DNA from 2 places in the Paenibacillus guangzhouensis genome. Region 1 is predicted to be linked to the other one. Evidence: predicted binding sites of a transcription regulator. Region 1 holds the regulator's gene; the other holds the start of a gene.
The links. Region 1 encodes CtsR, which represses protease genes until heat stress. Its sites were predicted from a motif close to ATGGTCAATAAAGGTCAAACA; they were not measured.

Region 1 (16,638 bases):
TTCGGTATTATTCTGATACTGTGCACTAATGCCAGAGGCGATCGTCAGATAATAATGCTTCCCATCCTTTGCCCCTGCAAGGTCAAGTTCTGTACGTATTTCTTGTAGGAGTAACGTATAGTTCTGTTTGTCTGCTGGACGCGCGCTATTGCCGGCTAATCCGCCGCCAACAGGATATTCCCAATCTAGATCCACACCATCAAAGCCGTACTTGTGGATAAAGTCTACTGCGGATTTTGCGAATACTTTTCGTGCAGCAGGATCCGCGGCAACATCCGAGAATCGGTTCGACCAACTCCACCCGCCTACAGAGATAATGGTCTTCAGATGTGGATAAGCCTTCTTGAGTTTATTCAATTGATTGAAGCTGCCTTTGATCGGTGTATCCCATGTATCCCCTGGATAGGACATTCCTGTGTCTGCCCAAGGATCGCCTTGTACGATAGTTCCGTTAGGTACGTTGATATTTCCGTTCTCATCCTGACAAGACCAAGTCGTTGGGTTAGGACCTGTAGGATCTGGATTGCCATGCTTGCCGTTCCAACAAATATCGGCAAACGCGAAATTAATGTGTGTTACCTTCGAGGCGTCGATATCAGGTACTTTATAATTGCGTCCGCTATAGACACCCCAAGATGGGAAATAACCTACGATTTTATAATCGCCACCTTTAGAGCCCTCTAGCGTTGTAACGGATACGGGATTGCTTGCATCCGAAATATTACCTGCTGCGTCTTTTGCTTTTACTGTAAAACTGTATAACGTAGTAGGGGACAACCCAGTTACCGTGTAGCTCGTTCCTGTCGTAGATCCTTTGAGCGCAGGGCCAGCATAAATGTCATAGCCCGATACGGCAACGTTGTCAGTGGAGGCATTCCAAGTTAATACAACGGTATTACTCGTTACATTGGAAGCGGTAAGATTTGTAGGTGCCGTAGGTGGAGTAAGATCTGGTGCAGGCGTTGTTACAGTAACCTCATTGCTGGCTGCCGACACGTTTCCTGCGGCATCACTCGCTTTGACACTGAATACATAGGTTGAATTCGCAGATAGTCCTGTCACCAGGTAGCTCGTATTCGTCGATGTGCCAAGGGACGTTCCGTTCTGAAATACCGTGTAGTTCTTAACGCCAATGTTATCTGTTGAAGGCTGCCAGCTCAGGGTTAATGCGTTGCTGCTGACAGTAGAGACCGTTAGTGCAGTTGGGGCTGTTGGTGGTGTAGTGTCTGGTGCACTCGTATCTAATTGCCATAACGTTGGTGTGCCGGAAGGTTCCCAGCCTACCAATGCCGTGTGCGCTTGAAGGCATATGTAGACACTATTCTTATAAGATACCCGGTCGCCCGTCTTATAAGCGGTTCCTGCGGTCCATGCAGGGATGGAGGAGGCAGCATCTGTTGTTACAGATAGGGAATTGCTAAGTGCAGATACATTACCAGCAGCATCTTTGGCTTGAACGGTAAATACATAGGCCGTATTGGGGGATAAAGCTGTAGCATTGAAGGTCGTGCTTGTCGTCGTGCCAGCAGATACACCATCTTTGAAAATGTTATATCCCGTAACTCCGACGTTATCCGTTGAAGGTGACCAAGAGAGTGCGATGGAAGTGGATGTTTTAGCTGTAGTGATGAGGTTGCTTGGTGCAGAAGGAGCTTGCGTGTCGACTGGCAAAGGGTCTGTTGTCACAGATAAGGAATTGCTAGCAAGAGAAACATTGCCGGCAGCATCCTTGGCTTTCACGGTGAAGGCATAGGCTGTATTGGCGGTTAACCCTGTTACAGAAAAAGCAGTGTTTGGTGTTGTGCCGACGGACACGCCATCTTTGAACACCTCATAGCCTGTAACACCGACATTATCCGTTGCAGCTGACCAGGTTAAATCGATTGTTGTAGCGGTCTTTGCTGTCGAGGTTAGATTTGTCGGTGTTGTTGGTGCTTGCGTGTCTCCTCCACCTGTGCCGCCAGCTACGGTATAGCTCAGATTATTGGATACGGATGTTCCTGCAGCGTTAATGAGTTCAACTTTATAGACATAGGTGCCGGACGCTTTATTCGTGAAGCTGTATGAACCGGTTTGCGCATTGGGTGTATTATCTGTTAAATCAGCTGTGTGGATCAGCGTCCCATTTTCATACAATTTCCATGTTGTTCCGTTATTCCCCCACCACATGTTGAAAGTAAGCGAATAGTTCGGCTTGCTATCCCAATTGTTCTGCGTTAAAACGGGAGTCCCAGGGGGGCCCGACGCAGCTGCAAAGGACAGAGTAGGCAGTAATGTGAGAAACATAGCTACTAGCATGACCACGAGCATCCATTTTTTCGTAATCCTCACAAACGATCCCTCCCAGAATATAACTATTAATGATGGGAACGAGGAATGGGCGCCTTCATTCATCCAACCACATCAATAAAGCCCCTACGATGGAACGCAATAGGGAACCTCTAGTTTGATTATATTGGGATATTTTTCCTGTAAGAAGGGATACATTTCGACTGTGAGGGGGAAAAATCGATGCAGGTTATTGGTGAGGGGCGTGCCAGTGTCATCCGTAGTAAAAACCAGTGGATGAATAACCGAGCTAAGTGGGACTTCGAACATATGTGATCATATATAAATCTAAAGTATGTAATAGAAGATTCTTAAGCAGGCTAAAGGATATGATGGGTATATTTCGAGGCCAGATATGCAACAATAATAAGACGGAAGAGATGTTGAAAGTCTGTGGAAAAAGTGATATCATGTTTATAAAGTCAAAGAAAGTCAAGGTCAACTAAACGTCAAAGTTTTGACCTTTACATTTCACCATGGAGGATGAATCAATGCGTAATATCTCTGATATTATAGAACAATATCTGAAGAGTATTCTGCATGAGAGTCCGGGCAGTATGATTGAAATTCAACGCAATGAATTAGCCGATCAATTCTCATGTGTTCCGTCACAGATCAATTATGTGATCAGCACGCGGTTTACTCTCGAGAAAGGATATGTCGTGGAGAGTAAGCGCGGTGGCGGCGGGTATATACGGATTCAACGTCTTCAATTGCCTGCTGAACAGGCGATTCAAGAGCATCTACGACACACCATTGGTGATCGTATTGAACAAGGAGCTGCAGAGGGTCTGATCTATCAGCTGGAAGAAGCGCGTGTGATAACAAGGCGTGAAGCGAATTTGCTCCGTGCGGCGGTGAGCCGAGAAGCATTGATCATTAAGCTTCCAGTCCGTGATGAACTAAGAGCGAGCTTGCTTCGTGCAATGCTGTTTTCTTTGCTGATGAATAAGAAGTAAGTTAGATCGAAGGAGGTCCATGACCATGGTCTGTCAAGAATGCGGTAAGAAGCCTGCGACATTGCATTTCACGAAAATCGTGAATGGTGAGAAAACGGAATTTCATATTTGTGAATCGTGTGCCCGTGAGAAAGGCGAACTGATACCGGGAACATCGAATGGGTTCTCTATTCACAGCTTATTGTCCGGATTACTCGATTTTGATCCATCGGGGAAAGGCAGCTCCACGAGTAGTAAAGCGCAGACGATTCGTTGTGACGAATGCGGATTAACCTACTCCCAATTTAGCAAGATTGGACGGTTCGGTTGCAGTTCCTGTTATAAGCACTTTGAAGATCGGCTGGATCCTTTATTCAAACGTGTCCACGGCAGCACCAAGCATATTGGGAAAATTCCCAAACGCCGTGGCGGATCCATTCAGACCAAACGTGAGCTGGAGGAACTAAAGAAGCAGCTGCAATACCGTATCATTCATGAAGAGTTCGAAGATGCCGCGAAAATTCGCGATCAAATACGTGAGTTGGAAAAACGAATTTCTGCAGGATAACAAGTCATATTGGCGTTGGAGGGATGTTGAATGGAAGCTCGTAAATTCACTGAGAAGGCATTAAGCGAATGGATGCGTGGGAAGGGTCCAGACTCGGATATTGTTATAAGCAGCCGCGTTCGGATCGCACGTAACTTGGATAACCTTCCATTCCCTATGCTGGCTACGAATCAGCAATCCAAAGAAATTCTGGATCGATTAAGCCAAGTGATGCAGGCCGCAGAAATGAAAGAAATCGGAAATTTCTCGGAAGTATTCTTATCCGATATGAGTGAACTGGATAAACGCGTACTGGTGGAGAAACATCTTATCAGTCCCAACTTGGCAAATGAGTCCCGCAATGGCGCAGTCATCATTAGCGAGAATGAAGCAGCCAGCATCATGATCAATGAAGAAGACCATCTTCGAATCCAATGTCTCTACCCCGGGTTTCAATTAGAAGAAGCTTGGGAGCTCGCAAGCAGGATTGACGATGTTTTTGAAGAACAAGTAGATTATGCATTTGATGAGGTTCGAGGATATTTGACCAGCTGTCCTACCAATGTGGGTACTGGCATTCGGGCATCCGTGATGATCCATCTCCCAGCACTCGTCTTAACGCAGCAGATGAATCGGCTGCTGCCGGCAATTACACAGGTAGGTTTGGCTGTTCGCGGCATCTATGGTGAAGGCAGTGAATCCATCGGGAATCTGTTCCAGATATCGAATCAGATTACGTTGGGTCAGTCCGAGAAAGAAATTATCGATAATTTGCATAGTGTGGCAAGGCAAATCATTGAACATGAGAAGGCTGCGCGGGAGAAGATTATGCAAGAATCTCCGATTCGCATCAAAGACCGTATCCGGAGATCTCTCGGTATCTTAACACATGCGGAAGTCATGGATTCGAAGGAAGCGTCACAACGGCTCTCCGATGTGCGTCTTGGACTAGATCTCGGTCTCATCGATCATGTATCATCCGATGTATTGAATGAGTTGATTGTGATGTCTCAGACGGGATTCCTGCAGCAAGTATACGGTCGCAAGTTAAATACCGAAGAAAGAGATATTTATCGCGCTGCATTAATTCGCGATAAACTTTCTAAATCATAAATTCTAGCTATAATTAAGTTTAAGCGGAGGTGTATAGATATGATGTTTGGAAGATTTACAGAGCGAGCACAGAAAGTATTGGCACTAGCACAAGAAGAAGCCGTGCGACTAGGTCACAACAATATTGGCACGGAGCATATCCTTCTTGGACTGATTCGTGAAGGAGAAGGTATTGCAGCTAAAGCCTTGATTGCGCTTGGACTAGGGCTTGAGAAGATTCAAGACGAAGTCGAATCTTTGATTGGTCGTGGACAGGAGCAACCAACGAATATTGCTTATACGCCTCGTGCTAAAAAAGTCATTGAACTATCCATGGACGAAGCTCGTAAGCTTGGTCATACGTATGTAGGTACAGAGCATATCCTTCTCGGGTTGATTCGTGAGGGCGAAGGTGTCGCTGCACGTGTACTCAATAACCTGGGTATCAGTTTAAATAAGGCGCGTCAGCAAGTTCTGCAGCTCTTAGGCAGCAGTGAAGCAGTATCGAGCCATCATGGAACACCTGCCAATGTCAGCACACCGACACTTGATTCGCTTGCCCGTGACTTAACGGCATTCGCGAAGGACGGGAACTTAGATCCTGTCATTGGCCGCAGTAATGAAATTGAACGCGTCATTCAAGTGTTGAGCCGTAGAACGAAGAACAATCCAGTCCTGATCGGGGAACCGGGGGTTGGTAAGACGGCGATTGCTGAAGGGCTTGCACAACGTATCATCCAGAACGAAATTCCTGAGACGCTTCGCGATAAGCGTGTCATGACCTTGGATATGGGCTCTGTCGTTGCAGGGACCAAATACCGCGGTGAATTCGAAGATCGTCTGAAGAAGATCATGGACGAAATTCGTCAAGCAGGCAATATCATTCTGTTCATCGATGAACTTCATACTCTAATCGGCGCAGGCGGAGCAGAAGGCGCTATTGACGCATCGAATATTCTCAAACCTTCTCTAGCACGTGGCGAGCTCCAATGTATTGGTGCGACGACACTGGATGAATACCGCAAATACATTGAGAAAGACGCTGCGCTTGAACGCAGATTCCAGCCGATTACAGTTGATCAACCATCTCCGGAGGAAGCGATTCAGATCTTGCATGGACTACGTGACCGTTATGAAGCCCACCACCGGGTGAAAATTACGGATGAGGCGATTGAAGCAGCAGTCAAATTGTCGGACCGTTACATTACGGATCGGTTCTTACCGGACAAAGCGATCGATTTGATTGATGAAGCTGGTTCGAAGGTAAGGCTTAACTCTTATACGGTACCGCCGAATTTGAAACAGCTCGAGAATCGTCTTGAAGATATTCGCAAAGAAAAAGATGCCGCTGTACAGAGCCAAGAGTTCGAGAAAGCAGCAGCACTTCGTGATACAGAACAGAAAATGCGTGAAGAGCTTGATCTAACGAAGAATCAGTGGAAAGAAAAGCAAGGCCGTACGGATTCTGAAGTAACACCTGATGATATCGCACAGATCGTAGCAAGCTGGACTGGAATTCCAGTTCGTAAGCTGGCAGAAGAAGAATCCGAGCGCTTGCTTAAGATGGAGTCTATCCTTCATGAGCGTGTGATTGGCCAAGAAGAAGCGGTCAAAGCAGTTAGCCGTGCCGTACGTCGTGCTCGTGCCGGCCTGAAAGATCCGAAACGTCCGATGGGATCATTCATTTTCTTAGGTCCAACCGGGGTAGGTAAGACGGAATTGGCACGTGCCCTTGCAGAATCTCTGTTTGGAGATGAGAATGCTGTTATTCGTATCGATATGTCTGAGTATATGGAGAAACATTCGACATCACGCCTAGTCGGTGCGCCTCCAGGATATGTTGGTTATGAAGAAGGCGGTCAATTAACGGAGAAAGTAAGACGTAAACCATACTCGGTTGTGCTGCTTGATGAAATCGAGAAGGCACATCCTGAAGTATTCAACATCTTGCTTCAAGTGCTGGAGGACGGGCGACTTACGGATTCCAAAGGTCGTGTCGTAGACTTCCGCAATACGTTAATTATTCTGACTTCGAACGTAGGGGCAGAAGCGATCAAGCGGAATTCGACGCTTGGCTTCACAGCAGCGAATGATTCCGGCAAAGATTATAACAACATGAAGGATAAAGTCATGGGCGAGCTGAAGAAAAGCTTCCGTCCAGAGTTCTTGAACCGGATTGATGAGATCATTGTCTTCCATTCGCTCAGCGAAGAGCATATTGCACAGATCGTGTCGTTGATGGCCGAAGATCTTCGCAACCGTCTGAAAGAGCAGGAAGTTGATTTCATCTTAACGGACAAAGCGAAAGCTTTCCTAGCGAAGGAAGGGTTCGATCCTGCTTACGGTGCGCGTCCACTGCGTCGTGCGATTCAGAAGCATATTGAAGACCGTCTATCAGAAGAGCTCTTGATGGGCAAAATTTCGAAAGGTGACAGCCTAACGATTGATGAGCAGGAAGGCAGCCTTGTTGTACTGCATCATTAAAATAACTTGATTCTTACGTATTCTGCATAAATAGAACCCGAAGCCTATAAGGTTTCGGGTTTTCCTTTTATCTCTAGCGTAAAAATGTTAAAATTGAAAGAAGTACGAAATTTGCGAAAACAGTCAATTTTTGTACGAGATGAAGGTTAGTTAGGAGATCGAAATGGCGAAAGTCAAAACAAAGTTTTACTGTACAGAATGCGGTCATGAGACAGCAAAATGGTTCGGCAAATGCCCAGGATGCATGAGCTGGAACACGATGGTCGAAGAGACGCAGACGGTTGTCAAGACGCAAGGCATGCAATCGCCCATTTTTCATACGAAAGAAAAACCGCAATCCATCATACATATAGAGAGTGGTAAAGAACCTCGCATTCAGACGCATATCGCTGAGCTGAATCGTGTCCTCGGCGGCGGGTTCGTTCCTGGCTCATTAATTCTTGTAGGCGGTGATCCCGGGATCGGGAAATCCACATTATTGCTGCAGACATCACACGCGCTTACAACGGCAGGACTCAAGGTTCTCTATGTATCTGGCGAGGAATCTGTTCGACAGACAAGGCTGCGTGCGGATCGATTAAATGCATTGTCTGAATCTTTATTCGTCTTATGTGAGACGAACCTCGAGCAAATTGAGGAAGCGATTGATGAGATCCAGCCTGATTTTCTGGTCATCGACTCGATTCAGACGGTCTATCAGCCTTCTGTTGCTTCGGCGCCAGGGAGTGTCTCCCAAGTTCGTGAATGTACGGCGCACTTTATGCGTATTGCTAAGGTAAAGGGAATTGCGACCGTGCTTGTAGGGCATGTCACCAAAGAAGGAGCGATCGCAGGTCCGCGTTTATTGGAACATATGGTGGATTGCGTATTGTACTTCGAAGGGGAGCGGCATCATACCTATCGATTGCTGCGTGCGGTGAAGAATCGGTTCGGTTCAACGAATGAGATCGGTATTTTCGAGATGCAAGAGACGGGGCTTGAGGAAGTGTCCAACCCATCGGAGCTGTTTTTGTCCGAACGTCCGCTTGGAGTAGCCGGTTCGACCGTCGTCGCTAGTGTGGAAGGGACTCGTCCTGTTCTAGTTGAACTCCAAGCCTTAGTCGCTTCGACGAATTTCCCGTCGCCGCGGCGAATGTCGACAGGTGTCGATCATCAGCGGATGTCGCTCATTATTGCGGTGCTTGAGAAACGAATGGGCATGTTCTTGCAGAATCAAGATGCTTATCTGAATGTTGCGGGTGGCGTGAAGCTCGATGAGCCTGCCGTTGACCTCGCGATCGCCGTAAGTATTGCATCGAGTTTTAAGGATGCGCCAACTCAGCCATACGATGTGTTTTTCGGCGAAATTGGACTAACTGGGGAAGTGCGGGCTGTATCTCGCGTGGAGCAGCGGGTTAAAGAGGCGCACAAGCTTGGGTTCAAGCGTGTGATTATGCCTGAGAAAAGTATAAAGGGGTGGAAAGCGCCCAAGGGGATCGAAATTATCGGTGTGAACACCGTAGCGGAAGCGCTAAGAGCTGCATTAGGTTAGGGGGCATAATAGAGAATGAAAGAAGCGGTTCAACAAGATAATGTAAATGATCTTCTTCGATTGGTATCGCCGGGGACGCCGTTTCGAGATGGGCTGGAGAACGTCCTTCGCGCCAAAACCGGGGGATTGATCGTTGTTGGATACAGTCCAGAAGTGATGGAAGTTGTAGATGGGGGTTTCTCCATTAACTGTGATTTCTCACCGAACTATCTGTACGAGCTAGCGAAGATGGATGGCGCGATCATTTTAAGTGAAGACTTAAAACGTATCCTCTATGCAAACACTCAGCTGATACCCGATTCATCGATATCCTCCATTGAGACGGGAATTAGACACCGGACAGCGGAGCGGGTAGCGAAGCAGACAGGGAAGCTCGTCGTGTCCATTTCTCAGCGTCGTAACGTGATTACGCTCTATCAAGGGAATTTGCGGTATTCCCTCAAGGAGATTGGCGTCATCTTAACGAAAGCAAATCAAGCTATACAGACGTTGGAACGGTATAAAGTGGTGCTCAATCAGGCGCTGACGAATCTGACAGCTTCGGAATTTGAAGAGCTTGTGACGTTACAGGAGGTTGTGCATGTCGTACAGCGCTTCGAGATGGCTCTTCGGATCAAGCAGGAGATCAAACGTTACATCCATGAGCTAGGCAACGAAGGCCGGTTGATCAGCATGCAGATGGAAGAGCTAGTGGGAAATACGGAGGAAGACGCAAGGCTGTTAATCAAAGACTATGCGAAGGATTCATCCGAAGAGAAATTGAAGGAAATTTTCGTATGCTTGAAGAAATGCAGCTCGGACGAATTGCTGGATGCACATTTTATTATTCGATTATTAGGGTATCAGTCCTCGAACTTAATGACGGAAGAATCGGTTGCGCCGCGCGGTTATCGCGTTCTCAGCAAGATCCCACGATTGCCGAATGTTATTATTAATAACCTGGTTCAGCGGTTCTACCAGCTGCCGCATGTGACGATGGCGACGATCGAAGAATTGGATGAAGTGGATGGAATTGGTGAAGTGCGTGCCCGTACGATTAAGGAAGGTCTTAAGCGTATCCAAGAACAGGTGTTTATTGACAGACAAATATAAATTGTCATACAATCAATGAATGACACTGGGGCATAGTAAATATGAGGTGAGTCTATGATAACAAAATCGATTCCGAACTTGTTTACGATTAGTAACTTGGTACTCGGAATTATTTCCATCATATTAGTTTTTAACGGTGAGAACGATTATGCCGCTATTATGGTGATTATTGCTATGCTAATGGATGGGCTGGATGGCCGGGTTGCTCGTGCACTCAATGTGCAGAGTGAATTCGGGAAAGAGCTTGATTCCCTGTCTGATGTAATTTCGTTTGGTGTAGCTCCAGCTTTTATTATGTATGTGACTGCGTTTACGCATTTGAATCCGTTGCTCGCATGGTCGGTAACGGCAATATTCCCGATTTGTGGTGCGCTTCGTCTTGCCAGATTTAATGTCATATCCGGAACGCCAGGATATTTCATCGGGCTTCCGATTCCGGCTGCGGGTGGTGTACTATGTACATTAGCATTGTTCCATGCGGACTTGGCTACGCCTTATCTGGTGATTAGTTCATTATTATTGTCGTATCTGATGGTTAGCCGTGTGAAATATCCGAATTTCAAGAAGGTTGGCATTCCTAAGAAAGCATTCTGGATTGCGCCGATCGTCATTATTCTTGCGCTCGTACTCGCGATTAAATTCCCGGCTCAGACTCCAAAATTGATTCTAATTCCACTCGCATTTTATGCGTTGTATGGCTTAAAAAAAAACGTTGAGCTTGTGTTCACCACGCGTCGCAAGAGCAAACGTACAGCTTCCAAAGAGGATGCATCGCGTTCTGATCAACTGAATAGTTAGTTGTATCGACAATAAAAAGCATTTATTTCGCTCTCTACGGAGATTCGAATAAATGCTTTTTTGTGTTTTATTTGAGCGTTGGCATTACGATAAATTGAAAAATCCGAGCGTGGAACATTTCTTCGATTCGCTCTGCACGACATCATTCATCTTCACATCGAGCAGATTGCATAGCGCGGACATATAGAACAAGTTCCTACCGAGCTCTGCAGTGACCACTTCTTTACAATTCTCACAGAGCTCGCCATGCAAGTGGCTTGAGAGCTGATGGCTCGTCTGTGTCATTTCTTCCGGATAACATTGTTTACTTGCATTCAGTTCGATACATCCACATTCCGTAATCGCTTTCACGACAGAACGGTTGACGGATGCATTGGACTGGCCATATTTCGAGAGAACATCCAAGAGACTGCGGTGACGTAGTAACAATTCGGAGACCTGCTCCTGAAACGCTTGTAAAGTCGACTCACTCATGTGTATACACCTCGATTTATTAGTATTCTTGATAACCTGCTTCGTCATCGAATCCGAAATTAACTCAATTATAAGTGAATGAATTACCAGTTATCAATGAAAAAAGTTGTTCTCACCAAGATTAGCTTGGATGAAATTGGACCATAATTGTAAAGGAGGTGAATCCTATGTTAAAAAAAGGAATACAGATGTTATGGCTGCTGTTAGGGGCATGGGTCGGATTTGAAGTGTACACATTTGCAGGCATTCGGACAACAGATTGGCTGCAATCGATGTTCGGTGATGCAAGCACATGGGTTGGAACGGTGTTATTTATGGGTATCAGTATGACGGTATTTTTGGTCTTATTTTCGCTAGGTGGGGATTCGGTTCTGGGCCGGATTCGGACGGGACTCGATAAAGTAACAAGCCTTCCATTTGAGCATGTATTTGCTGCATTCCTTGGACTTGTTGGTGGTCTAGGTGTGGCGTATCTGTTAGAGCCAATTGTAGAGTCGCTGGGTGCCATATTGGGCATCGTGTTAACACTCGCTTGCGGTACTGCAGGATTATGGCTGGGATTGCAACGGAGAGAAGAATTGGTAGCCATTCTGACGCGTGGAAGAGGCGGTAATGGAGAGAGCCATTCGAATCGCGGGAACGAGGAGCATAAGATTCTGGATACGAGCGTTATTATCGATGGTCGGATTGCAGATATCTGTAAGACGGGCTTTATCGAAGGCACGATTGTTATTCCGGAGTTTGTACTCGAAGAACTGCAGCATATTGCGGATTCATCGGATTTGCTCAAGCGGAATCGGGGTCGAAGAGGACTGGATATTCTGAACAAAATTCAGAAAGAGCTTGAAGTGAAGGTGTTGATCTACGAAGGTGATTTCGATGAAATTTCCGAGGTGGATAGTAAGCTGGTGAAGCTGGCCAAGGTGCTCCAGGGTAAAGTGGTCACGAATGACTTTAACTTGAACAAAGTATGTGAGCTGCAAGGGGTATCCGTACTTAATATTAATGATTTGGCTAACGCTGTGAAGCCAGTGGTATTGCCTGGTGAGGAAATTATCGTGCAAGTGATTAAAGATGGCAAGGAACACGGCCAAGGCGTAGCGTACTTAGATGATGGAACGATGATCGTTGTCGAGGGTGGACGAGAGTACATCGGAACGACGATGGAAGTGCTCGTGACGAGTGTGCTGCAGACGTCTGCAGGACGGATGATCTTCGCGAAGCCGAAATTGCTGGAAAAAGCCCAGTAACGAAGTCCAAAAGGAGATCTTCGCATCGTTGATGATTCAATTGCTTTGCGGAGGGCCTTGTTATTATATAAAGTTCATCGCGTGAAAAGGGTTGTTCATCGCAAATGTCGAATCTATAAGGTAGATCAAATTATGCGATAGAGCAAGGCAGGGATAGGCATGAACAATCGGGTTGGCGCAGTCATCGTCGCCGCGGGTAAAGGTTCAAGGATGGGAACCCCGGAGAGCAAGCAATATTTGCAGTTGGAAGGGAAGCCGATTCTGGTCTATACCCTATTACAATTCGAACAGATGACCCTGATCGATGAGATCGTACTCGTCGTCGGTGCGCAGGATGTTGAACGTTGTACAGCGTGGGTTAAGATCTATGGTCTTCAGAAAATAACGAAAATCGTCGCAGGTGGAGCGGAGCGCCAATATTCGGTCTATCAAGGGCTGCTCGCTCTGGATGCCGATTGGGTATTCATCCATGATGGTGTCCGTCCATTCGTGACGGAGGAGCGGGTTCGTGCTTGTTATGAAGCAGCGATGCGTCATGGGGCAGCCGTTCTTGCCGTACCGGTGAAGGATACGATCAAACAAGTGAATGAAGCAGGTCGCATCGAACATACACCAGACCGTCGCAGCTTGTGGGCTATCCAGACCCCACAAGCTTTTCGCTATGCCGATGTGGTTCGGGCCCATGAAGAGGCGCAGCAAGAGCAGTTCGTCGGCACCGATGATTCGATGCTGGTAGAAAGGCTCGGATTACCTGTGTATGTGGTTGAAGGGGAATATACGAATATCAAAATTACAACGCCAGATGATCTGGTAACGGCATCGTTCTGGTTACAACAAATGAGGGAGGAACAGCAATGATTCGAGTTGGACAAGGCTTTGATGTACATCAATTGGTGGAAGGTAGACCATGTATTATCGGGGGGATTACGATTCCTTATGAGAAAGGGCTGCTTGGGCATTCGGATGCTGACGTATTGCTACATGCGATTAGCGATGCGATCCTTGGTGCACTTGGACTTGGGGATATTGGCAAGCATTTTCCGGATACGGATCAGCAGTTCAAGGATGCTGACAGCGTGAAGCTGCTGGAGGAAATCTGGGTGATGGCCAAGGAAGCAGGGTATAAGCTTGGTAATTTGGATTGCACGATTATCGCTCAGAAGCCGAAGATGCTTCCATACATTCCGGAAATGCAGGAGCGAATTGCTCAAGTACTGGAAGCCGATGTGTCGCAGATCAATGTGAAGGCGACGACGACAGAGCAGCTCGGATTCACAGGCCGCGGCGAAGGAATTGCAGCCCAATCGGTTGTCTGTCTCCTTCAGAATGTGCTATGATTAAGGGTATTTAAAGGCGATGCAGTCGCAATTCTCGGCAAGGAAAAGGAGCTAAGTCCTATGACACAAGAAGTTCGTGTACGTTATGCGCCAAGCCCAACGGGACATTTACATATTGGTAATGCAAGAACGGCGCTGTTCAACTATTTGTTCGCACGTCATCATAACGGCAAATTAATTATTCGTATTGAAGATACGGATTTGAAACGGAATATCGAGGGTGGGGAAGAGAGTCAGCTTACTTACCTGAAATGGCTGGGTATCAGTTGGGATGAAAGTATTGATGTAGGCGGAGAATACGGTCCATACCGTCAGACAGAACGCCTGGATATTTATAATAAATATGCACAGCAGTTAATTGACGGTGGATTTGCGTACAAATGCTATTGCACAGAAGAAGAGCTGGAGCAAGAGCGTGAGGAGCAGACGGCCCGCGGTGAAATGCCGCGTTACTCTGGACGCCATCGCGATCTAACAGAGGAGCAGCGTGCCGCATTCGAAGCCGAAGGCCGTGTGCCGAGCATTCGGTTCCGCGTACCTGAGGGCAGAACCTTCACATTCGATGATATGGTCAAAGGAACGATCTCGTTCGAGTCTGATGTGTCAGGCGACTTCGTTATTGTGAAGAAGGATGGGATCGCGACGTACAACTTCGCTGTTGTTATCGATGACTATCTGATGAAAATTTCGCACGTATTGCGCGGTGAGGATCATGTCTCCAATACGCCTCGCCAATTGATGATCTATGATGCGTTAGGCTGGAAACCTCCGGTATTCGGCCATATGACATTAATCGTGAATGAGCATCATAAGAAATTAAGTAAACGTGATGAATCGATTATTCAATTTATCGAACAATATGATCAATTGGGTTATTTGCCGGAAGCGCTATTCAATTTCATTGCATTGCTTGGTTGGTCACCTAAAGGTGAAGAAGAGATCTTCTCACGCGAACAATTTATTGAAATCTTCGATGCAGGGCGCTTATCGAAGAGTCCAGCGGTGTTCGATACGAACAAATTAAGCTGGTTAAATAATCACTATATTAAGAACGCGGAACCAGCGCGTATCGCAGCGATGTCCATTCCTCATCTGCAAAAAGCTGGATTGCTGCCAGCGACTTTAACTGAAGCAGAGCAAGCCTGGGCGAATTCACTCGTGGCGCTATACCAAGAGCAGATGCGCTCCGCTTCCGATATTGTTGAACTGTCTGCATTGTTCTTCCAAGATGAGATCCAAATGGATGAAGAAGGAACAGCGGTACTCGCAGAGGAGCAAGTACCAGCGGTACTCGCAGCATTCCTAAGCAAAGCGGAGGCTCTGACGGAGTTCACGGCTGAAGCGATGAAAACAGCAATCAAGGAAGTGCAGAAAGAAACAGGTACGAAAGGCAAGCAATTGTTCATGCCGATCCGTGTCGCGTTAACGGGACAGACGCATGGACGCGACTTGAACGAGACGATCGCACTTCTTGGACAGGATAAGGTCGTTGCTAGACTTCGTGCATTCTTGGCATAAGCATAAGACGAGAACCCTCAATTAACAGATTTTCGTCTCTTGTCAGAGTGGCACCTGTTGGATATAATTACAATCAACATCATTCCAATTTGATAAAAACCTCTAAAAGCGAAGAACAGGAGAAGTAAGCTTTATTGCAAGGGTTTCAGAGAGGGCAACCATGGCTGGAAGTTGCCTAATCCTTAGTGAGCTGAACATGCGCCTGGGAGCTGTATTTCCGATCTGCCGCGCAGGGTAGGGAATAACGTATCGTCCGCGTTAAGGACGCTAAGTGAAATATTTAAGATGATCATGTAGCATCATCTAAATGTTTAAGCAGAGTGGGACCGCGTTAGTACGTCTCTGCAGCAATATTGTGATATTGCTGTAGGGGCGTTTTCTATTTTGAGGGGATAGAAGGGGATCAACATGTTTCAGAGAATGAGGTCGGATATTCAGACGGTGTTCGAGAACGACCCGGCGGCAAGAAGCAAATTTGAAGTGGTCTTTACGTACTCCGGGCTGCATGCCATTTGGGCGCATCGCTTGGCGAATTGGCTATTCAGACACCGGTGGTATAGTGTAGCGCGCGTGATATCGCAGACAAGTCGATTTTTTACAGGGATCGAGATTCATCCTGGCGCAACACTGGGAGAGCGGCTGTTCATTGACCATGGCATGGGGGTCGTCATTGGTGAGACATGTGAGATCGGCAACAATGTGGTGATCTATCAGGGTGTTACACTTGGGGGAACCGGGAAGGAAAAAGGCAAACGTCATCCAACGATTGGCAATAACGTCGTTATTGCTTCTGGGGCGAAGGTGCTCGGGTCTTTTCGTGTAGGAGATAACGCGATGATCGGTGCGAATTCGGTCGTGCTGAATGAAGTGCCGCCGAACAGCACGGTTGTCGGGATCCCTGGACGGATCGTGAAGCAGGATGGTAAACGGCTGGATCGCTTAAGTCACAATCAAGTATCGGACCCGATTATTGATCAATTTAGGCAGATGCAAGAACAAATCGATCGGCTGAAGAAGGAACTCAGCATCGTACAGGAACAACAACAAACGAAAGAGGGCGTGTAAATCATGGCGTTGCACATCTACAACACGATGAATCGAACGAAGGAGCTTTTTGAACCGCTTGAAGCGGGGAAGGTTCGTATGTATACATGCGGTCCTACGGTATATGATTACATTCATATCGGAAATGCGCGTCCAGTGATTTTCTTCGATGTTGTTCGTCGCTATTTAGAAGCGATTGGCTATG
Region 2 (16,638 bases), 290 kb from region 1:
CGCCGGATGTGGCGTATGTAACGTTCGGAATCGAGACCAAGGCGGCAACAGCGAAGGAATCTCAAAAAGCTAACGCAGCGAAGTTCGCCAAATTGAAACAAGCACTTACCAATTCCAAGGTCAAAACAGAAGATGTACAGACGGTTGGATTCTATGTGAATCCAGAGTATAGCTATAATGAGAAGACAGGGCCGAAGTTAACGGGCTACTCCACGACGCATACAGTGCAAGTTACTTATCGTGATCTGGATGGGCTCGGCGATCTGATGGATGCAGCATCGGAAGCAGGCGTGAATCAGGTTCAAGGTGTACGCTTTGATACGGAGCATCCGGAAATGTATGAGACACAAGTGTTAGAGAAAGCGATGAAGAATGCCGAAGTCAAAGCGAAAGCCATTGCATCCGCAGCGAAGCAGCAGATTGTCTCGGTGATCACGGTGTCGGAGTCTAGTGCAGATGTCTATCCAATCTTCACGAATCAAGTCTATGCCACAGCAAAAATGGAGTCCGCCGCAGCGGATACATCGATCCAATCGGGTCAAATTTCCATTAAATCCAATGTTACTGTCGTCTATGAAATAAAATAAGAAAGTTTCATGTATTTATTAGCGAATTAACGAGAAAATAGTTGTATCATCGGACAAAACAAGGTATAGTGAAGATGCTTTGTAAACAAGGACTTGTCGATGAAAGCCATACCAATGGATATGGCTTTCTTTTTCTTGAAATACAGTGTCTCGGGGTCCCCGCAAAGTACCTGAATCGCTAACAAGGCCACACATCACTTTGTGGGGTTATTTTGAAATATAAGAGTAAGGGGTTGATGCCGATGATACAACTCACGAATATAGAAAAACACTTCGCCGGACAGACCGTCGTACACCCTCTATCCCTCACCATTGGCGAGGGCGAATTTTTGACACTGCTCGGGCCGAGCGGATGCGGAAAGACGACGATTTTACGGATGATCGCAGGGTTCGAGCAACCCACAGTAGGTGAAATTTTTCTCGATGGCAAGGATGTAACAGAGCTGCCGCCCAATAAGCGGGATTTGAACCTCGTGTTTCAGCACTATGCCTTGTTCCCGCATATGACGGTTGAGCAGAACATTCAATTTGGTCTCAAAATGAAGAAGATTGATGCTGCCGAACAGAAGGAACGGATTGCTGAAGCGATTCGATTAACACAGTTGACTCCCCTTGCGAAGCGTTATCCGCATCAATTGTCCGGTGGTCAACAACAGCGGGTTGCGATTGCGCGCGCGATTGCGAACAAACCTCGTGTTCTTTTGCTGGACGAGCCGCTTGGCGCACTGGACTTACAATTACGTAAGAACTTACAAGCTGAGCTGAAGCAATTGCAGCGCAGCCTTGGGATTACGTTCGTCTATGTAACGCATGATCAAGAAGAAGCGATGATGATGAGTGACCGCATCGTCATTATGAATAACGGTAAGATTGAGCAGATCGGCTCACCGAAGGAAATCTATAACCGCCCGAAGACGTTATTCGCTGCGACCTTTATTGGAGAGAACAATGTCTTCCATGAAGCAGATCGGATGTTCGCGATTCGTCCTGAGAAGTTAAAGGCAGTTCAGGATTTGGAGCAGACATCCAAACGTAAAGGCATTATTCAAGATATTGTATACTTAGGCAATGTACACAAATTGATCGTTCATCTGGATGATGAACAGACGACCGTATCGATCTGTCTTGATTTCACGGACGAAGATGAATGGCAAATTGGCCAGCATATCGGCGTGGATTGGCTTGATGCGGATGAGGTGAATATCGGGTTATGAAAAATACGAAATGGTTGATCTCCCCGATAGTCCTTTGGCTAAGTTTGTTTTTGATTTTGCCGATGGCGATTGTGGTCGTCATTTCTTTTCTCGGACGCGATGAATTTGGGAATTTAGTGATTCAATTCAGCTTGGATAATTATGCAAGGTTTTTCGACTCCCTGTATATGGGTATCTACTGGGATACCATCTCGTTATCAGTTCTTACGACATTGATTTGCGTCTTGATTAGCTATCCGCTTGCATACTACATTGCAAATGCAGGACCGACAAGGCAAAAAATATGGCTGTTGTTCATTACAGTGCCATTCTGGATAAATTTTCTGATTCGGACCTATGCATGGGTCCTATTGCTGCGTTCTCAGGGTGTTGTCAATTCTTTCTTAATGGATATCGGTGTTATTGATGAACCTTTGAAGATGCTCTATACAAAAGGCGCCGTGCTGCTCGGGATGGTCTATACGTTCATTCCGTACATGGTGCTGCCGATCTATGTATCGCTTGAGCAAATGGATCGCAAGCTGCTGGAGGCGGCTAGTGATCTTGGTGCTTCGAGGTGGCGAGCCTTCTTGCATATTACATTACCACAGACCAAATCCGGCATGATGACCGGTTCGGTGCTTGTATTCGTGTCTACTGCGGGGATGTATGTGGTTACAGATATCCTCGGCGGTTCCAAATCGACGATGTTAAGCAATATTATTCAGACCCAGTTCCTCGGGGCGAGGGATTGGCCGTTCGGTGCAGCATTATCGGTTATTTTCGCGATCACATCCTTGGTGCTGATCTATTTATTCAATATGGCACTCCGCTCACGCCATGAACGATCGAAGGAGGGACGAGCATGAAGCAGAAGACAAATCCATTCCTATCGATCCACGCTTATCTGGTGATGGCGTTCATCTATTTGCCCGTGCTCATGATTCTGATCTTCTCCTTCAACAACTCGCGAATTAACAGTACATGGGAAGGCTTTACGTTCAAATGGTATGGTTCGTTATTTCAAAATCGAAACGTTATGGATGCGTTAATGAACAGCTTGACGATTGCTTTCACATCGACGGTGATTGCGACGGTACTTGGTACGGTAGCGGCTCTTGCGCTTCGCAATGCGGTACGTAAGAGCAAGACGGTACTCGGGATGCTCTATTTACCGATTGTTGTACCGGATATTATTATGGGTCTATCGCTGCTCTTGCTCTTCAGCCAATTCAACTTCCCGCTTGGGAAATGGACGATTATTATTGCGCATGTGACATTCAGCATTTCGTATGTGTATGTGATTGTTGCATCGAGAATTTCAGGAATGGGCAAACAATTAGAAGAGGCTGCGCAAGATTTGGGCGCTTCACCATGGCAGACATTTCGTTACATTACATTGCCTGCGATCTGGCCAGGCGTACTTGCGGGTGCGATTATGGCGTTTACGTTGTCGATTGATGATTTTATGATCAGCTTCTTCGTAGCAGGCCCGAACTCGACGACATTGCCGATCTATATTTATGGGCTCGTCAAACGCGGAATTTCCCCGGAAATTAACGCATTATGTACCATTATGATTATTGTTAGCGTTGGATTAATTCTAATTGCGCAATGGTTGCAAAATAAAGGGAATCGTGGCAAAAAGGCTTCGACGCTTCCTTTTTAACCACATCAGCAAGTAATAGAGGTTTTCTCATAATAATTCCTATGATTCTTCAAGGCAGAAAGGGGTAATACGATTGAAAAAAATGAAATGGTTCGCGAGCACGGTTCTCGCTGGCGCAATGATTGCGACGCTTGTCGTGACAGCGGGGTGTTCTCAGAAGGAGACACTCAACTTATATAGCTGGGCTGATAATTTCGATCCGGATGTCATTAAGGAATTCGAGCAGAAATACGACGTAACCGTCAATTATGCCGTCTTCGCGAATAATGAGGATTTGCTCGCGAAATTGAAGGCCGGCGGATCGAAGTATGATGTGATTCAGCCTTCGGATTATATGGTTGCGACGATGATTCAGCAGGATTTGCTCGAGCCGCTCAATAAAGACAATATTCCGAATTGGAACAATATTTCGAGCCATTTCAAGAATCTTCCGTACGACAAAGATAATAAATATTCCATCGTCTATACATCAGGTGTTACAGGGATCGCATACAACAAAAAGTATGTGAAGGGCGAGATTACAAGCTGGTCCGACCTTTGGAAGCCAGAATTTAAAGATAAAGTATTACTGCTCGATGATATGCGCGAAGTGATTGGCATGGGTCTCAAGAAGAACGGATTCTCGAACAGTTCGACTAATGAGAATGAGATCAAGAAGTCTGTAGATGATATTAAACAACTGCTTCCAAGCGTCTTGGCGTTTGATACGGACAATATTAAGCAGAAGCTAATCGCGGAAGAAGGTTGGATCGGCACGGTATGGTCCGGCGATGCAGCGTATATTGCTGCTCAGAACCCGGATATCGCTTATGTGATTCCGAAGGAAGGCAGCACGATCTTCTCTGACAACTATGCGATTCCAAAAGGTGCGCAGCACAAGGATTTAGCAGAGAAATTCATTAACTTCATGCTCGATCCTGAAGTGAGTGCGAAGAACTATGAATCCATTGGATACAGTGATCCGAATGAAAAAGCGAAACCGTTCCATAGCCCAGAATACCAAGCGAACAAGATGATCAACCTAAGTGACGAAGAATTTGCACGTACGGAATGGTTAATGGATGTAAGCAAAACATTACAAACGTATGACCGCTATTGGACTGAAATCAAGAGCGGACGCGAATAAGATTCATACGAATCCATGAATCAATAAGATTTAGCTATCAATGAGGAGGCGTTCACCCATGAAAAACGTATTGCGAACGATTACGCTTGTTGCTCTGTGCCTCGTATTTCTAAATCAAACATCCCATGCATCGGCTGCTGCGTCGGTGCAATCCGTGGTAACGCCAAACATTCAGATAACGTTGGATGGAGCACCGCTGCTTAGCAAAGGAATTGTACATGATGGAAGTACATATATTCCGCTCAACATCCTTACGAAGGATCTGAAACTGGATGGGGCTTATGATGCGAAGAAGAAAGTCATGCATGTCAAAGCGAAGGGTAAAGACGTCGTTATTCAAGTGGGACAATACGCCGTTAATTCGGTCGTAAACGGCCACGAACTATGGGATGCGTATGGTCGAGTTCTTGTGAATGGCAACAACTATGTGGCGCTAAGTCTTCTGACAGATAATTTCGGCTACCAATCCGTGTGGGATTCGAAGACGAAATCTGTTCATTTGGTGAAAATTCAAGAGAACGACATGATCTGGTCCTCGAAGAAAATTGATGAGAACACGAAGGACGCCATCATCAATGTGCAATATCCGCAAGTCAGCGGACTCAAAAATGCCGAAGTGCAGGAAAAGATCAACACATTATTTGCTGCGGAAGCCAAGAAATATGTTGATACAGCCAAAGAGAACTCAAAAGGCGCCTATGAGGAGCTTGGATTCAAATATGAATATACGTCGAATTACGACATCAAGTATAATTCGAATCAAGTGATCAGCCTCTTGTTCTCGAGTAATGAATACACAGGCGGAGCACATGGTATGCCAGAGCAGTGGTCTTATACCATCAATATCGATACAGGCACAGTCTACACACTGGACGATCTGTTCAAGCTTGTACCGGATTATAAGCAAGTCATTAATGAGAAGATCAAAAAAGACATTGCACCGATGCTGATGTACGATGCGAAATTCCAGAGCATTAACGAGGATACGGCATTCTATGTGAAAGACGAGGGCGTTGTCATTTATTTCGGGGTGTATGAATATACGCCTTACGCTGCGGGATTCCCAGAATTCTACATTCCATTCCGTTCGATATCGTCGACTCTGGATGGTAAGCTGCCTTTCTAGAGCCTACCCGCGCACGATAGTTGGATATATGACAAACCCCCATGCAGATCGCTGCATGGGGGTTCTTTGTTCTAATTGCTTATAGCTTCTCGAGCACTTTATCGACCAATCCGTACTCCGCTGCTTCAAATGCACTCATGAAGTAGTCGCGGTCTGTGTCCTTCTCGATACGCTCGAGCGGCTGACCGCTGCGATCCGAGAGAATCTTGTTCAGATTGTCGCGCATTTTGATAATACGTTTCGCGCGAATCTCAATATCACTCGCTTGCCCTTCAGCTCCGCCTAACGGTTGGTGAATCATCACTTCACTGTTCGGAAGCGCAAAGCGCTTGCCCTTCGCTCCAGCTGTCAGCAAGAAAGCGCCCATCGAAGCCGCCATACCGACGCAAATCGTCGATACATCGGGTTTAATGAATTGCATTGTATCGTAAATCGCCATACCTGCCGTAATCGATCCGCCCGGGCTATTGATATACAGCGAGATGTCCTTATCTGGATCTTCTGCTGCAAGGAATAGCATTTGTGCGATGATCGAATTCGCTACCACGTCATTGACGGGTGTGCCCAAGAAAATGATACGATCCTTCAACAGCCTTGAATAAATGTCATATGAACGTTCGCCGCGGTTCGTCTGTTCCACGACCATAGGAATGTAACTCACAGAAAATCCTCCTCTACTCACATCGACTAGCTTTCCATCAAATCATACTCCAAATTCAATCAAAAGTCAAAGATAGTCAAACTAATGATACAAAAAAATCAGCCGAAGCTGATTCTGTCTGTTGTATGGTTGGCGCGCCCGCTAGGAATCGAACCTAGATCTCAGGCTCCGGAGGCCTACGTCATATCCATTGGACCACGGGCGCAAAAAGGATAGCAAAGAGAATTATATGCTATTAATCATAGAATTGCAAGTCCCTAACTGATTATCGTTAGAAGAAACATAAGAACCGCTGATCGGTAGCCTAATAAACTCTTATATTTTCTAAAAAAGGCCGCCCATTAATGTATAAGTTTCTGTAAACATGAGAATTATACATGCGGTACACTTGCAAACTGCTCTCGAAAGGGTTAAACTAGGGGTGGGACTAAAAAGGTTTCCGTGGGACATTTTCGGGCCAACTAAGTTGCAGGAGTGGAAAGAAATGCGGAAAATATTAGAGATAGAAAAGCAACTTCTGCCTGATCTCATGGAAATACTAAAAAAGAGATATGAAATCCTTCATCAAATCAAGCTGTCTGAGTTAGTCGGGCGCAGAACGCTGGCGACTTCCTTGGAGATGACCGAGCGGGTACTGCGTGCAGAGACAGACTTACTAAAGACACAAGGACTCATTGAAATTGAGAGCGCAGGGATGCGCCTAAGTTCAGCCGGAGAGAAGCTGCTAGAGGACTTAGAATCCATTGTGAAAGAACTGTTCGGTCTAACGAATATGGAGGAGCGAATTCGCAAGTCTTTCGGACTTCAGCAAGTGCTGATTGTCCCGGGCGATTCGGATCGTTCGCCGCTTACGAAGCGAGATCTTGGTCTTGCAGCATGTAAAGTGCTTCGTAAAGTGATGGGCAAAGATGATGTTGTTGCTCTCACTGGCGGTTCCACACTGGCTCAGATGGCAGAACAGATGACGTCAACGACGCCGATGAAATCCAATTGGTTCGTGCCGGCTCGTGGCGGGTTAGGTGAGAGTCTTGATTATCAAGCGAACACCATCGCATCGAAAATGGCACAACGCGTAGGCGCGCAATACCGTCTACTGCATGTCCCAGATCTACTCAGCGAAGAAGCTTACCAGTCCTTGATGCAAGAGCCGAATATTCTAGAGATTGTGGAATTCATTCGCAAATCTCGCATTGTCGTACATGGGATTGGAGATGCCTTTGTGATGGCCAAACGAAGACGCGTTGATCAACAGACGGTGGATGCGTTGAGGCAGGAGGGTGCTCTAGCGGAAGCGTACGGGTACTATTTTGATCGGCAAGGAAACGTGGTTCACAAGATGGTGTCCTTGGGTCTTCGACTCGAAGAGATTCAAGAAATGGAAGTCGTGATTGCGATTGCCGGCGGTGCCAGCAAGGGTGAAGCCATTCATTCCGTCCTGAAGTTCGGGCAAGAGAATGTGCTTATTATCGACGAAGGTGCAGCACTTGAAATCATTCGATTAATGGATGAAGAAGAACAAGAAGCAGGTTAATGATGTTGTTGTCTTGACGAGCCCTCAGGTTTGTCTTGAGTATATATAAATTAAAATTTAGGAGGAATCATCAATGGTTAAAGTTGGTATTAATGGTTTTGGACGTATTGGACGCCTTGCTTTCCGCCGTATTCAAGCAGTAGAAGGTATCGAGGTAGTAGCAATCAATGACTTAACAGACGCTAAAATGTTAGCTCATTTGCTGAAATATGATACAACTCAAGGTCAATTCCAAGGAGACGTTGAAGTACATGACGGATTCTTCAAAGTAAACGGCAAAGACGTTAAAGTTCTTGCAAACCGTAACCCAGAAGAATTGCCATGGGGCGAGCTTGGCGTAGACATCGTTCTTGAATGTACTGGATTCTTCACAACAAAAGAAGCTGCTGAGAAACACATCAAAGCAGGCGCGAAAAAAGTTGTTATCTCCGCTCCAGCGACTGGCGACATGAAAACTGTCGTATTCAACGTTAACCATGAAATCCTTGATGGTACTGAGACAGTTATCTCTGGCGCATCTTGCACAACAAACTGCCTAGCTCCAATGGCAAAAGTATTGCAAGACAAATTCGGTATCGTTGAAGGTCTTATGACAACAATCCACGCTTACACAGGCGACCAAAATACACTTGATGCTCCGCATGCAAAAGGCGACTTCCGTCGTGCTCGTGCAGCTGCTGAGAACATCATCCCTAACACAACAGGCGCAGCAAAAGCAATCGGTCTTGTAATCCCTGAACTTCAAGGCAAACTTGACGGTGCAGCACAACGTGTTCCAGTTGCAACTGGTTCCTTGACTGAGCTTGTAACTGTACTTGACAAAAAAGTAACAGCTGACGAGATCAACGCTGCAATGAAAGCTGCTGCAGACCCACAAACTTATGGCTACACTGAAGACGAAATCGTATCTTCCGATATCAAAGGTATGACTTTCGGTTCCTTGTTCGACGCAACACAAACAAAAGTATTGACAGTTGGCGACAAGCAATTGGTTAAAACAGTAGCTTGGTACGACAATGAAATGTCCTACACTGCACAATTGATCCGTACGTTGGAATATTTCGCTAAACTAGCTACGAAGTAATAGCGGTTGTAGCATGATTGTAGAGCGGAAACAGTTTATAATTGTTTCCGCTCTTTAACTAACTATGTGTTTGGAGGAACCAACGATGAACAAAAAGAGTGTACGTGATGTAGAAGTAACTGGTAAACGCGTATTTGTCCGTGTTGATTTCAACGTGCCTTTGGAAGATGGAAAGATTACTGATGATACTCGTATTCGCGAAACCCTTCCAACGATTAAGTATTTGATCGAGAACGGTGCAAAAGTTATTCTAGCAAGCCACATGGGCCGTCCAAAAGGTCAGTTCGTGGATTCGATGCGTCTAACGCCAGCTGCAGTTCGTCTTAGCGAATTGCTAGGCAAACCGGTAGTAAAAGCAGACGAAGCGATCGGGGATGCTGTCAAAGCACAAATCGCTGAATTGAAAGATGGCGATGTATTGCTTCTTGAGAACGTTCGTTTCTACGCTGGTGAAGAGAAGAACGATCCAGAACTCGCAAAAGAATTCGCATCCCTTGCTGACTTGTTCGTGAACGACGCTTTCGGCGCTGCTCACCGTGCACATGCATCGACAGCAGGCATTGCAGAATACCTGCCAGCGGTTTCCGGACTTCTGATGGAGAAAGAATTGAACGTGCTTGGTAAAGCATTGCTGAACCCGGAGCGTCCTTTCACAGCAATCATCGGTGGATCCAAAGTAAAAGACAAAATCGATGTTATCAACAAAATGCTCGAAATTGCAGACAACGTATTGATCGGTGGCGGACTAGCTTACACATTCTTCAAAGCACAAGGCCATGAAATCGGACAATCGCTGTGCGATAACGAGAAATTGGAAACAGCACTTGGGTTCATCGCAAAAGCGAAAGAGCTTGGCAAGAACTTCTTGCTTCCAGTTGATATCGTGGTTAGTGATGATTTCAGTGCAAACGCAAATACGAAAATCGTTGATATCGACGGCATCCCGGCTGACTGGGAAGGCATTGACATCGGACCGAAGACACGTGAAATGTATGCAGACGTGATCAAGAACTCCAAACTTGTCGTATGGAACGGACCAATGGGCGTATTCGAAATCGAACCATTCTCCCACGGTACACGTGCTGTAGCACAAGCTTGTGCAGAAACAGCGGGTTACACTGTCATTGGCGGTGGGGACTCTGCAGCTGCAGCTGAGAAATTCCATTTAGCAGACAAAATGGACCACATCTCGACAGGCGGCGGCGCATCTCTTGAGTTCATGGAAGGTAAGAAACTTCCAGGCGTTGAAGCTCTTAACGATAAATAAGATCAGTACTCCTAAGCTAGGGGAAAATAGAAGGACGTGAAAACATGAGTAGAACTCCAATCATTGCAGGGAACTGGAAAATGTTCAAAACTGTAAGTGAGTCCACAGCTTTCGTTCAAGATGTGAAAGGGAAAGCAGAAGTTGCTGGTGTAGAGAGCGTCATCTGCGCACCATTCACGAACTTGCCGGCACTTGTTGAGGCAGTAAAAGGCACTTCCATCAAAATTGGTGCACAAAACATGCACTTTGAAGATAACGGCGCATTTACAGGCGAAATCAGCGGCATCATGCTGAAAGATCTTGGCGTAGAGTACGTGATTCTAGGTCACTCCGAGCGTCGCGCTTACTTCGCAGAGACAGACGAGATCGTGAACAAAAAAATGCACGCAGCATTCAAACACGGCTTAACACCAATCGTGTGCGTGGGCGAGAAGCTTGAAGAGCGTGAAGCTGGTCAGACGAAAGACGTTTGTAAAGTGCAAACTGAAGCGGCTTTCCAAGGTTTGAATGCAGAGCAAGCAGCGAAGGTTGTTATTGCTTATGAGCCAATCTGGGCGATTGGAACAGGCAAATCTTCGACAGCAGCAGATGCGAATGAAGTCATCAGCTACATTCGTGAACTTGTGAAAGGTTTGTATGGAGAGCAAGTAGCGAATGCAGTTCGCATTCAATACGGCGGCAGCGTGAAACCGGAAAATGTACAAGAGTACATGGGACAAAGCGATATCGATGGCGCTTTGGTCGGTGGCGCAAGCTTGCAACCAGCTTCCTACATTGCATTGGTTGAGGGGGCGAAGTAAATGACAGCACCTAAACCGGTAGCACTCATCATCCTCGACGGTTTCGGCTTGAGCGACAACTTGGTAGGCAACGCCGTTGCGCAAGCGAACAAACCGAACTTTGACCGTTACTGGTCGACTTACCCGCACACAACGCTAACGGCTTGTGGTGAAGCGGTAGGGCTTCCTGAAGGTCAAATGGGGAACTCGGAAGTAGGTCACTTGAATATCGGTGCAGGCCGTATCGTATATCAAGACTTGACTCGTATTTCGAAGTCCATTCGCGATGGAGAATTTTTCGACAACGAGACGCTAGTTGGCGCCGTTCGTCATGCGAAAAATAACGATAAAAAATTGCACCTCTACGGCTTGTTGTCCGATGGCGGCGTACACAGTCACATCAGCCACTTGTTCGCAATGCTCGAGCTATGCAAAAAAGAAGAGTTCAACAACGTATTCATCCATGCATTCCTCGATGGACGCGACGTATCGCCAGATAGCGCAAAAGGGTATATGGAGCAATTGATCGCGAAAATTGGGGAGCTTGGCGTAGGTACAATCGCAACGGTACAAGGCCGTTACTATGCGATGGACCGTGACAAGCGTTGGGAGCGTACGGAGAAATCCTACCGTGCGATGGTATACGGCGAAGGCCCTAAATACCAAGATCCGCTCAAGGCGATCGTGGAATCCTATGAGAAATCGGTATTCGATGAGTTCGTTATGCCGACAGTGATCGTGGATGAGAACGAACAGCCTGTAGGTTTGATGGAGTCTGAAGATTCGGTTATCTTCTTGAACTTCCGTCCGGACCGTGCGATCCAATTGTCGCAAGTCTTCACGAACGAAGATTTCCGCGGATTCGACCGCGGCGACAAAGCACCGAAGAACCTTCACTATGTATGTCTTACATTGTTCAGCGAGAGCGTGGACGGATTCGTAGCTTACTCGCCGAAGAACCTGGACAATACGCTTGGTGAAGTGCTCGTGCAGAACAACAAGAAACAGCTTCGTATTGCGGAGACCGAGAAATATCCGCATGTGACGTTCTTCTTCAGTGGCGGACGTGACAAGGAATTAGAAGGCGAGACACGTATCCTGATCCCTTCACCGAAAGTTGCAACGTATGATTTGCAGCCTGAGATGAGCGCAGCAGAAGTTGCGGCAGCAGCGGTGGCAGAGATCGAAGCTGAGCGTCAAGATTGCATTATCTTGAACTTCGCGAACCCGGATATGGTAGGTCACTCCGGTATGCTTGAGCCGACGATCAGAGCGGTTGAAGCAACGGACGAGTGCCTTGGTAAAGTTGTTGATGCCGTTATCGCCAAAGGCGGCGTAGCGATCATCATCGCTGACCATGGTAATGCGGAAGTGGAGATCGACGAGAACGGCCGTCCACACACAGCGCACACGACGAACCCGGTTCCTTGTATCGTGACTAAGAAAGATGTTACCCTAAGAGAGGGCGGAATTTTGGCGGACGTGGCTCCGACGATTCTCGACCTGATGCAATTGAACAAGCCGGAAGAAATGACCGGTACAACAGTGATTAACAAGTAATTATTACTGACAACATCTAAAAGGAGTGTTACTTAACATGACAATTATTTCTGATGTATACGCACGCGAAGTCTTGGACTCCCGTGGTAACCCAACTGTAGAAGTAGAAGTTTACCTTGAATCCGGCGCAAAAGGCCGCGCAATCGTACCATCTGGTGCATCCACAGGTGCGCACGAAGCTGTTGAGCTTCGCGATGGCGACAAATCCCGTTACCTTGGTAAAGGTGTTCTGAAAGCTGTTGAGAACGTAAACGAAACAATCGCTCCAGAAATCATCGGTATGGACGCACTTGACCAAGTGGGTATCGACAAAGCGATGATCCAATTGGACGGAACAAAAAACAAAGGTAAATTGGGTGCAAACGCAATTCTAGCGGTATCCATGGCTGTAGCTCGCGCAGCTGCAGAAGCTCTGGACATTCCTCTTTATGTATACCTTGGCGGATTCAACGCTAAGACGCTTCCAGTACCAATGATGAATATCATCAACGGTGGTGAGCATGCCGACAACAACATCGACGTGCAAGAGTTCATGGTTCTTCCTGTAGGCGCTCCTAGCTTCAAAGAAGCGCTTCGCACAGGTGCTGAAATCTTCCACAGCTTGAAAGGTGTATTGCAAGCAAAAGGCCTTAACACAGCTGTAGGTGACGAGGGTGGTTTCGCACCGAACTTGTCTTCGAACGAAGAAGCAATCACTACAATCATCGAAGCAATCGAAAAAGCGGGTTACAAACCAGGCGTAGACGTATTCCTTGGTATGGACGTTGCTTCCACGGAGTTCTACAAAGACGGTAAATACACACTTGCTGGTGAAGGCAAATCCTACACATCTGCTGAGTATGTTGACCTTCTTGCTTCTTGGGTTGAGAAGTACCCAATCATCACAATCGAAGACGGTATGTCCGAAGACGACTGGGAAGGTTGGAAATTGCTTACGGAGAAACTTGGCAAGAAAGTTCAATTGGTTGGTGACGACTTGTTCGTTACGAATACAGAGCGTCTTGCAACAGGTATCGAAAAAGGAATCGGTAACTCCATCTTGGTAAAAGTGAACCAAATCGGTACATTGACTGAAACTTTCGATGCAATCGAAATGGCGAAACGCGCTGGTTACACAGCAGTTATCTCCCACCGTTCAGGTGAATCCGAAGATAGCACAATCGCAGACATCGCTGTTGCGACAAATGCTGGTCAGATCAAAACAGGTGCTCCTTCCCGTACAGACCGTGTTGCAAAATACAACCAATTGCTTCGCATTGAAGACGAATTGGCTGATTTGGCTCAATACGGCGGTTTGAAAGCATTCTACAACTTGAAAAAATAATTAATTTTCCATTAAGGGCTGACCCGTTCAACGGGTTGGTCCTTTTTATTTCATCGCGGCTGGATGAAGTGAAGGGAATGACTGGGATTGACCTTGTAATTCAAATGTGTTAATGATACAATAAGAATACTGTTTTTTATTGATGTAACTACAGTTTTACACATAACTTATCATTTTGATGTGAAGCTATTCTTACAGGAGGTGGAACTATGGAAACTTTGTTCACTATTTTACTCGTCATTTTTTCGTTAGGCTTGATTGCTGTCGTGCTTCTACAGAAAGGGAAGAGCGCGGGGCTATCGGGTGCCATCTCCGGTGGAGCGGAACATCTTTTTGGTAAACAAAAAGCACGCGGTTTGGACTTGTTCTTGCAGCGCTTGACGATCGGACTTGCAGTAGGATTCTTCGTACTTGCAATGGTCGTTGCTTATTTGGTTAAAGCTTAATTGAAGATGGATAACAAGCGGGAGATGACTTCTCCTGCTTTTTTTTTATTTTATAAGGGTAAAAGGTTCTTTTTTAGGATTACGGATGTCCAAGCGACATTTCGTGTATACTGAGTATATATACATAGCAACACGAATCGATGGGATTGATTTGAGGTGATTTCTTGTTAACAGAACAAGAGGTATTAGATTTTATGCGAGAAACGGCATATAAGCCGATGACGTATCAAGAGATGGAGCAGCATTTTGCGATCGAGGATGCACAGGAATTCAAGGCATTTCTGAAGCTGCTGATCCAGATGGAGCAGGAAGGCAAGATCATTCGCACACGTTCGGAACGATATGGGATTCCAGAGCGAATGAATCTGCTGCGTGGCCGATTGCAGGCTCATGCCAAGGGATTTGCATTTTTGATTCCCGAAGATAAGGACCACCCGGATGTATACATTCATGCGAACGATCTGAAGAGTGCAATGAACGGGGATATTGTCCTTGTACGTGTGACGACCAAAGGAGCGGCCGGTGGGAAATTAGAAGGTGAAGTCGCGCGTATCGTTAGTCGTGCAGTGACGCAAGTCGTGGGAACGTTCCAGAATCATGAGACGTATGGATTTGTCATCCCTGATGATAAGCGGATTAATCGTGATATTTTCATACCACAGGAAGCATTCCAAGGTGCGGTGACGGGCCAGAAGGTCGTTGCGAAGATCGTGAATTACCCTGAGGGCCGAGCGGCCGCAGAAGGGGAAGTCGTGGAGATCCTGGGTCATAAAGACGACCCTGGCGTCGATATTCTCTCGATTATTCGTAAGCATCAATTGCCGGAGGCATTCCCAGAGGATGTCATGGATGAGGCTGCTGCAGCGCCGGATTCGATCACAGAAGAAGAGATTGTTCAGCAAGGTCGACGAGATCTCCGGGATAAGCGTATCGTAACGATTGACGGAGAAGACGCGAAGGATTTGGACGATGCGGTGAATGTGGAACGGCTGCCTAATGGGAATTACAAACTCGGTGTCCATATTGCGGACGTGGGTTACTATGTACCAGAACGATCCAAGCTGGATCAAGAGGCGTATGCACGTGGTTGCAGTGTGTATTTGGTGGATCGGGTGATTCCGATGCTGCCACATCGTCTATCGAACGGAATTTGCAGCTTAAATCCGCAGGTGGACCGCTTAACGCTTTCCTGTGAGATGGAATTCGATGAGCATATGAAAGTAGTGAACCACGATATTTTCACAAGCGTCATTAAGACGAAAGAGCGGATGACGTATACGAATGTCCGCAAAATTCTAACAGAACCCGAAGACCATCCAGAGCTTATGGAGCGCTATCAGGATTTGGTACCGGACTTCCAGCTGATGCGGGAGTTAGCTGAACGGCTGCGGAAACATCGGATGCGCCGCGGTGCGATCGATTTTGATTTCCAAGAGTCGAAGGTCATTGTCGATGAGAACGGCAAACCCGTCGATATTATTAAGCGGGAACGTTCCATTGCGGAGATGATTATCGAAGAGTTCATGCTCGCGGCAAATGAGACGGTGGCAGAACATTTCCACTGGCTGCGTGTGCCATTCCTATATCGGATTCACGAAGATCCGGATTCCGAGAAGTTACTGACATTCATGCAGTTCGCAGCGAACTTTGGTTATGCAGTGCGTGGGAAAGGCAATTCTGTGCATCCTCGTGCGCTTCAGACCTTGCTAGAGCAGATTCAAGGTACCAAAGAGCAGACGGTCATTAGCACGATGATGCTGCGTTCGATGAAGCAGGCGAAATACGATTCGGAGAGCTTGGGCCACTTCGGCTTGGCGGCCGAATTCTACTCGCACTTCACTTCGCCGATTCGCCGTTATCCGGATTTAGTGATCCATCGGATTATCCGTGAGGTGGCTGAGAATGGCGGATCGCTCACAGAGCAGCGTCATGAGTACCTTGCCTCTCGAATGAAGGAGATCGCGCAGCAATCCTCTGAGCGTGAACGTGTGGCGGTAGATGCGGAACGAGATACCGAACAGCTGAAGAAAGCCGAATTCATGCTCGATAAAGTAGGAGAAGAATTCGAAGGTATGGTCAGCAGCGTGACGAGCTTTGGTATTTTCGTGGAGCTCGACAATACGGTGGAGGGCTTAATTCGTCTGAGTGATATGACGGATGATTATTACCATTTCCATGAGCAGCACATGGCGTTAATCGGTGAACGGACATCGAAGGTGTACCGGATTGGCGATGAAGTGAAGATCCGTGTTGCGCGTGTGAATATGGATGATCATACGATCGAT

Region 2: clpP (ATP-dependent Clp endopeptidase proteolytic subunit ClpP) is a predicted target of CtsR. The motif match lies at 6,425-6,445, and genes of this name have one in related genera.

Annotation. Positions count from the first base shown of each region.
Region 1 covers NZ_CP045293.1:4,868,372-4,885,009, reverse strand. Annotated here, with positions in the region: gene GCU39_RS32405 (glycosyl hydrolase family 18 protein) at 1-2,331, opposite strand, end outside; gene GCU39_RS22015 (CtsR family transcriptional regulator) at 2,820-3,287, shown strand; gene GCU39_RS22010 (protein-arginine kinase activator protein McsA) at 3,313-3,834, shown strand; gene GCU39_RS22005 (protein-arginine kinase McsB) at 3,865-4,926, shown strand; gene clpC (ATP-dependent protease ATP-binding subunit ClpC) at 4,966-7,389, shown strand; gene radA (DNA repair protein RadA) at 7,553-8,920, shown strand; gene disA (DNA integrity scanning diadenylate cyclase DisA) at 8,936-10,012, shown strand; gene pssA (CDP-diacylglycerol--serine O-phosphatidyltransferase) at 10,067-10,810, shown strand; gene GCU39_RS21980 (DUF1573 domain-containing protein) at 10,895-11,284, opposite strand; gene GCU39_RS21975 (PIN/TRAM domain-containing protein) at 11,452-12,534, shown strand; gene ispD (2-C-methyl-D-erythritol 4-phosphate cytidylyltransferase) at 12,694-13,392, shown strand; gene ispF (2-C-methyl-D-erythritol 2,4-cyclodiphosphate synthase) at 13,389-13,871, shown strand; gene gltX (glutamate--tRNA ligase) at 13,932-15,389, shown strand; T-box leader at 15,492-15,736, shown strand; gene cysE (serine O-acetyltransferase) at 15,798-16,454, shown strand; gene cysS (cysteine--tRNA ligase) at 16,458-16,638, shown strand, end outside.
Region 2 covers NZ_CP045293.1:5,159,728-5,176,365, reverse strand. Annotated here, with positions in the region: gene GCU39_RS23235 (SIMPL domain-containing protein) at 1-587, shown strand, start outside; gene GCU39_RS23230 (ABC transporter ATP-binding protein) at 824-1,801, shown strand; gene GCU39_RS23225 (ABC transporter permease) at 1,798-2,649, shown strand; gene GCU39_RS23220 (ABC transporter permease) at 2,646-3,449, shown strand; gene GCU39_RS23215 (ABC transporter substrate-binding protein) at 3,523-4,575, shown strand; gene GCU39_RS23210 (PdaC/SigV domain-containing protein) at 4,634-5,701, shown strand; gene clpP (ATP-dependent Clp endopeptidase proteolytic subunit ClpP) at 5,781-6,362, opposite strand; tRNA gene GCU39_RS23200 (tRNA-Arg) at 6,493-6,567, opposite strand; gene GCU39_RS23195 (sugar-binding transcriptional regulator) at 6,847-7,893, shown strand; gene gap (type I glyceraldehyde-3-phosphate dehydrogenase) at 7,967-8,977, shown strand; gene GCU39_RS23185 (phosphoglycerate kinase) at 9,063-10,244, shown strand; gene tpiA (triose-phosphate isomerase) at 10,289-11,044, shown strand; gene gpmI (2,3-bisphosphoglycerate-independent phosphoglycerate mutase) at 11,045-12,583, shown strand; gene eno (phosphopyruvate hydratase) at 12,621-13,907, shown strand; gene secG (preprotein translocase subunit SecG) at 14,117-14,353, shown strand; gene rnr (ribonuclease R) at 14,518-16,638, shown strand, end outside.